One region of the Micromonospora chokoriensis genome, then DNA from elsewhere that is predicted to be linked to it. Evidence: riboswitches for the same ligand, from Rfam matches in the RefSeq annotation. Region 1 holds a riboswitch; the other holds the start of a gene.
What was found. A riboswitch is a leader RNA that binds a small molecule or an ion and turns the genes downstream of it on or off. The one in region 1 is predicted to bind cyclic di-AMP.
Positions count from the first base shown of each region.

Region 2: it holds a riboswitch for cyclic di-AMP, as region 1 does, so the genes downstream of both, GA0070612_RS27400 (C39 family peptidase) here and GA0070612_RS23405 (LysM peptidoglycan-binding domain-containing protein) in region 1, are expected to answer to the same signal.

Region 1 is NZ_LT607409.1:5,035,747-5,039,138, reverse strand. It holds gene htpG (molecular chaperone HtpG) at 1-819, shown strand, start outside; cyclic di-AMP (ydaO/yuaA leader) riboswitch at 1,116-1,288, shown strand; gene GA0070612_RS23405 (LysM peptidoglycan-binding domain-containing protein) at 1,289-1,954, shown strand; gene GA0070612_RS23400 (hypothetical protein) at 2,043-2,378, opposite strand; gene GA0070612_RS32630 (hypothetical protein) at 2,503-2,655, opposite strand; partial or broken gene GA0070612_RS32625 (hypothetical protein) at 2,704-2,823, opposite strand; partial or broken gene GA0070612_RS23395 (Y-family DNA polymerase) at 2,804-3,392, opposite strand, start outside.
Region 2 is NZ_LT607409.1:6,050,344-6,053,735, reverse strand. It holds gene GA0070612_RS27415 (acyltransferase family protein) at 1-82, shown strand, start outside; gene GA0070612_RS27410 (hypothetical protein) at 177-557, shown strand; gene GA0070612_RS27405 (hypothetical protein) at 689-1,459, shown strand; cyclic di-AMP (ydaO/yuaA leader) riboswitch at 1,745-1,886, shown strand; gene GA0070612_RS27400 (C39 family peptidase) at 2,120-2,968, shown strand; gene GA0070612_RS27395 (alpha/beta fold hydrolase) at 3,102-3,392, shown strand, end outside.

The DNA.
Region 1 (3,392 bases):
ACGGTCAAGGACCTGAAGGCCAACCACGCCGAGCGCTACCGCACCTTCTGGACCGAGTTCGGCGCGGTGGTCAAGGAGGGACTGATCGACGATACCGACAACCGCGACACCCTGCTGGACATCCTCTCCGTGGCCTCCACCCACGACGCGACCGAGCCCACCGACCTGGCCGGTTACGTCTCGCGGATGAAGGACGGCCAGAACGACATCTGGTACGCCACCGGTGAGTCCCGGGCCGCCATCGAGAACTCGCCGCACCTGGAGGCCTTCCGGGCCAAGGGTCACGAGGTGCTGCTGCTCACCGACCAGGTCGACGAGGTGTGGGTCGAGCGGGTCGGCGCGTACGACGGCAAGACGTTGCGCTCGATCGCCAAGGGCGAGATCGACCTGGACACCGACGAGGAGAAGCAGCAGGCTGAGGCCGAACGCGAGCAGCAGCGGCAGGAGTTCGCCGGTCTGCTCGACTGGCTCGGCACCACGTTGACCGACAGCGTCCGGGAGGTCCGGCTGTCGTCGCGACTGACCACCTCACCGGCCTGCGTCGTCGGCGACGCCCACGACCTCACGCCGACCCTGGAGAAGATGTACCGGGCCATGGGGCACGAGGTGCCCCCGACCAAGCGGATCCTGGAGATCAACCCCGGGCACCCGCTGGTCTCCGGGCTGCGCAAGGCCCACGAGCAGGGCAGCGACCAGGCGGCCCTGACCGAGACCGCGGAGCTGCTCTACGGCCTGGCGGTGCTCGCCGAGGGCGGTGAGCTGACCGACCCCGCCCGCTTCACCCGCACGCTCGCCGACCGGCTGGCGCGCACCCTGTAGACGGTCGACCCTCCGGCTGGCGGGCCACCCGACCAGGGGCCCCGCCGGCCGGTTCGGCGTACGACGTCGAGCATCCGATCACCAACGGACACGTCGAGTCGCTCGGCGTCACGCCGTGATCTGGCTTCGTCACGAGGCCTGATCGGAACCGGTCCACAGTGCTCTCTGCACAGTGTCCGGCCGGCCGCAACCGCTGCGGACGGCGCCCCGCGTAGCCCGGTGAAGAACTTCACAGGGGTTGGGCGATCGTCACCGAACGTGCCTAACGTCGGTCGGGTTCGCCACTGCGGACACCACGGCCGGCAACGCCAAATCCTGCCCCCGGCCGTCGGAACCCAGTCACCCGGGCAGGAGCGGGGGACCCACACGTTCCTCGGTGCATGTCACCTCGGGGTGAAGCCGCCACCGTGCGGCCGGGCTCCTCGGCCCGAACCCGACAGCTCACCTCGCCGGCGTGGAGGAAGCTCACATGACGTCTGTTCACACGCCCCGTCATCGACGGGTCACCACCCGCCGCCTCGCCGTCGGCACCCTGGCCGTCGGCGCGGTCACCGGCGCTGTCGCCCTCTTCGGCCCGGCCGCCCCGGCGCAGGCCGGAGTCAACTGGGACGCGATCGCCAAGTGCGAGTCCGGCGGTAACTGGAAGATCAATACCGGCAACGGCTACTTCGGTGGCCTGCAGTTCTCGCAGAGCACCTGGGCCGGTTACGGCGGCAAGAAGTACGCCGCCCGCGCCGACCTGGCCAGCCGTGGCGAGCAGATCGCCATCGCCGAGAAGGTGCTCGACGGGCAGGGCATCGGTGCCTGGCCGACGTGCGGCAAGAAGGGCGGCTCGTCGGGCGGCTCCGCCACGAAGTCGACGAAGTCCACTGCGAAGTCGACCAAGTCGACCGCGAAGCCCACCGAGCGGCAGGAGCGGCCGTCGCGCGGCGAGCAGCCGGCGACCCGCAACCACGAGCGCACCGCGGCGCCGGCCGGCGGCCAAACGTACCTGGTCAAGCCGGGCGACACCCTGTCGGAGATCGCCGACGCCCATCGGGTGTCCGGCGGCTGGCAGGCGCTGTACGAGCACAACCGGAAGCTGATCGGGGCCGACCCCGGTCTGATCTTCCCGGGTCAGAAGCTCAGCCTCTGACCGACGGCACACGAACGCTCGGCCGGGTCACCGGCCGAGCGTTCGTGTGTTCGGTGCTGGTCAGCCCGAGTGGCGGGTCGGGTTCGAGTCACGCCGCCGAGGCGGATGCCTTCGGCGCTCGACGAGACGCCACCGGGCCGGCATTGCGACCCCAGCGGGAGGTCGGTGCCAGATCGGTCCCGCCGTCGACGGTCCCCTCGACGGAGTCAGACGCGCCGCGGGACAGACGCAGCGAATGCTCGGCGCCCTGACGGGCAGCGCAGGGCCAGGCCTGCCCGGCGCACTGGAGATTGCGGCAGTGGCCCTCGTCGTCCGGCTCGTGGGCGCTCAACACGTCGATCGCCAGTTGCCAGAGCAGCGGGTCGGTCACGTCGTGCGGGCGCTCGGCGCCGCGGCTCGCTCGGTTGCTGGTGTCCTCGGACATGGTGGGTCCCCCCTTGTCAGGCTGTACCCCTCAAGGGTCACCCGTGGGCCGCCGGCTAAACCGCCGACCTGCTGTGATGTGTCTCCGGTCGCAACTCCGCGCGTGGACACCGCACGCAGATCGGTCAATCCGGCAGCAGCGGCATCTCGTCACCCGGCTCCCGGCCGAGCAGGACCGCACGGGTGAGCGCCGTCGAGCCGAACCGGTCGCGGACCGCGTCGACAGCGGCGTCCAACTCCGCGCCCGGGTCACTGTGGAACGGCAGCTCCGGCTGCACCGGACTGTCGTCCAGGTTGCCCACCGACACACCGATCAGCGTGACACCACGACCGTCGATCTCGGGCTGGGCCGCCCGCAGCAACGCGCGCGCGGCGGCGAGCAGCGGCGTCGTGTCCGCGGTCGCCTTGCCGATGGTGTGCGAGCGGGTGCAGGTGCCGGCCGGCACCGGACCCGAGCAGCGACACCAACGCGGCCTCACCGAGCCGGGCCACCTCGCCGACGGTACGGATCCGGTGCTCCCGCAGCTTCGCGGAGGTGACCGGGCCGACGCCCCACAACCGTTCGACCGGAAGCGGGTGCAGGAACGCCATCTCGGCGTCCGGTGCGACCACCAGCAGGCCGTCGGGTTTCGCCACCCCGCTGGCCACCTTCGCCAGGAACTTCGTGCGGGCCACACCCACGGTGATCGGAAGGTGGACCCGTTCACGAACCTCCCGACGCAGCCGCGCCGCGATGTCGGCCGGTGGCCCGACCAGCCGCCGCAGGCCACCCACGTCCAGGAACGCCTCGTCGATGGAGATCCCCTCGACCAGCGGAGTGGTCTGCCGGAAGACCTCGAAGACCGCGCGGCTCGCCGCCGTGTACGCCGACATCCGAGGCGGCACCACGATCGCGTCCGGACACAGCCGGCGTGCCTGCTGGCCGCCCATCGCGCTGCGGACGCCCCGCGCCTTCGCCTCGTAGCTGGCCGCGAGGACCACGCCCCCGCCGACGATCACCGGCCGGCCGCGCAGA
Region 2 (3,392 bases), 1.0 Mb from region 1:
CGACGCCGACGGCCGACCGGCCGACGCCGCCGGGGAGAGCGGGCAGACCACCGACCGATCACCGTACGTCGACTCGCGCTGACACCGTCCACCCTGCTCAGTGGGGGTTCGGCGCGGCGTGCGACGACACGCCCGTGGTCGGTGCGGTGAGGTCGGCACGACGGTAGCGTGAGGTCGTGCTTCCGGTCGCGATCACCTGTCCGCTGTGGTGGGTGGCGCGCTGGGCGACGCGGGTGCTGACCAGCCTCGCCGTCGTCGCGGCCCTGGCGCTCGGCGCGGGCCCGGCCTCGGCCGCCGTGCCAGCTCCGTTCGCCCTCGGATCACTCCCGGCGGCCTGCCCGTCCACCTGCGCGCAGGTGGCGATGCACGAGGCGCGGGCGACGACCGAGCAGCCCGTCGAGGCATCCTCTCCGGCGTGGTCGGTCGACCCGCAACCAACGCCACCCGGTGACCAGGTCACTCTCGCGGCCGGCTCGCTGCGCGCGGCCGGGTCCGAGCAGCTGCCCCTCGGTCACGCCCCGAGCAGCCGGGCACCCCGAGCCCCGCCCGGGCGCTGAGTCACCGGGACGACCGTCCCGCCGCCGCGCCTGTCGACCCACCAGCTCCGCGCCCCACCGGCCCGTTCACCGCCCCTGGCCCGGTGGCGCTGGAGCTACCCATCGCATCGCTCTCTTCCGAGGTGCCGACCATGCAGACCGCTGTCCTCTACCAGTTCGTGACCGAGGTGCCGCAGGCCGCCGCCATCTGGTCCACCCTGTTCCTGCTGGCCCTGGGCGTACTCGCCCTGCTGGTGGCCCGTCCCGAGCGGGACACACCCCCGGACGACCCGCGCACGGCCGCCCCCACCGCTCGTGAGGTGGCCGCCGCCGAGGCCGCCGACCTGCGCCGGTACGCCGAGGAGGTGGCGGTCGCCGCGACCGGGGCGGCCAGGACCGCGCAGCGGCGACGTGCTGACTGGCTGACCGCTCAGGCGGAGCTGGAGCGGGCCTGGGACGCCTACGACGAGGCGGACGCCGCTGCGCGTCGCTTCGCGGGCGCCGAGACGCTGCCGACCCCGCAGACCCCCCACACCCCGGCCGAGTACGCCGCCCGCGAGCGCTACCTGCACCGGGCCGCGATGACGGCGTACTGGCGGGGTGACCTGAGCATGGCGCAGCTGGGCGACGTGTTCGCCCAGCGGCGCGGCTGGGATCCCCGGCGGCACCCGGTCGAGCAGGAGGTGCTGCTGAGCCGGACGATCCGGGACGCGAGGCTGGCCGACTACCAGGCCGCCGCATCCCGGGAGCGGGCTGCCTGGCGGGACGCGGAACTGGCTGCCGACTCAGCGCGAGCCCTCGCGACGGAGAGCTGCGCGGCGGCGGCCCGGCTGCGACCGCACCCGCTACCCGCGCGGCGGGCGGTGACCGGTGCGTTCCGACCCGCTGTCGTGGCGCGGTGGCGGCCCGCGCGGGCGAGTTGAGCCCGATTCGTGACGTGAGCTGGCTCACGCCGACCGGAATTCGGGCGTCCGGCGCGATCGGCGCCATTCTTCCGGAGAATCTGGTCGCATTCTCGGCGGCCTGTCCGGTTGTCGCCCGTAGGCGTCACCGTAACCGCTTGTCCCATCGAGTCGCATCATCGGCAATACGCGCAGAAATTGCCGCGACATTTCAGGTTTATGCAGGTGGAGCTGGCTTGGCAGGGGTGCGAACGGGCCAGTACTGTCGTCCCGTCCGGTGCGGTAACCGATCGCAAGAGGCGACGCCGCGCCGACCCGCTCAATCGTGATGAACGAACCGGGGACCCACCAGTAAGTCCGGGGTGAATCCGCGAGCCAGAGCCCGCGGTAGGGCGATCTTCCCGCCCGAATCCGTCAGCTAACCCGGTAGGCGGTGTCGGAAGGAGTTCCATCCACGTGCAGCACCTTTCCACCCCTCGGTTGTTCCCTCGCCTCCACGGCGCGGCGGTACCCGCGCTCATTCGTCCAGTGACGGTGAGCTGACCCCCCGGGTCATCGCCTAGCCGCCCGGCCACGCCGGGCGTTCCCCTGAGCGGTTCACCATCCGCGGACCACGGTCCGCGCGCCGGCGCCTGCCCGGATACCGGTCCGGTCGCCGCTGTGCCGCTCTCCCCCCGATCCGTGGAGGACCCCGTGAAGCACACCCTGCAGCGTCAGCTCCGCCGTTTCGCCACCGAGCGCCCGTACCAGATCGTTGCCGCCTCCGCCGCGGCCCTCGCGATCGCCACCACCACCGGCGCCCTGCTCACCACCGCCGACGACGCACCCGCCGGCGGGCGCACCGCGACCACCGTCGCCGAGATGCGCAGCGACGTCGCCGCCTCCCGTGGCGAGGCGCGTGCGGCGTCCCCGTCGGCCGGCGCCGCGCCGAGCACCGCCGCTCCGGCCACCACCGCCGCGTCGGCCAAGGCCAAGGCCAAGGCCAACCCCGACCTCACCCGTAAGCCGACGCCGCCGAAGCCGCCCGCGACGAAGGTCCTGGACTACGACTACGAGGCGCAGAACACGTACTACAACTGCGGCCCGGCGGCCACCCGGAACGCCCTCAGCGCCACCGGTATCGACCGCACCCAGGAGGAGCTCGGCGCCGAACTGGGCACCACCGAGATGGGCACCAACTCGGCCGAGGACACCACCCGGGTCCTCAACGCCGAGGTGAAGGGTTCCCCGTACCGGACCCGGATGTTCGCCGGCGCCCCCAGCCCGGCCCAGATGGACCGGCTCCAGGCCGACGTCGTCAAGGCCATCACCGACGGCCGTGGCGTGGTCGCGAACGTCGTCGGCGACGCCGTCGACACCGACGGCGGTTACCACTCCTACGGCGGCGGGCACTACATCGCCGTCGTGGGCTACAAGGACAACGGCCGTACCGTGCGCATCGCCGACTCGGCCAACGCCGCCGACCCGGCGTACTGGATCACCACCATCGACCTGGCCAACTGGATCGCCAGCCGGGGCTACTCCGCCTGACCCAGGCACGCTGACCGCCGCGGGCGTCGTCCCCCACAAGGGGCCGACGCCCGCGGCATTTTCGTCGGTGCGTCGGTGTCCGGCGTGGACGGCGGCTCTCGTACCGGGCCGTGAACCGTGGGAGACTGCGGCCGTGGTGGATGAATCGGGTGGTCAAGCCGGTCGTGGGCGGGTCCTGCTGCTCCTGCACGGAATGGGCACGAGCGGGGACGTCTGGTTGCCGTGGGCGCCGCTGCTGGAACAGCGCTGGGCGGGGCGGTGGCTGGCACCGGACCTCGCCGGCCACGGCTGGGCGGCGCCGCTGCCGTCGTACACCTTTGCGGGGTTGGCGGACCGGATAGCGCGCGGCCTGGTGGCCGGCGACCGGCTCGTCGTGCTCGGGCACTCGTTGGGCGGGGTGGTCGGCCTCGCGCTGGCCGCCCGC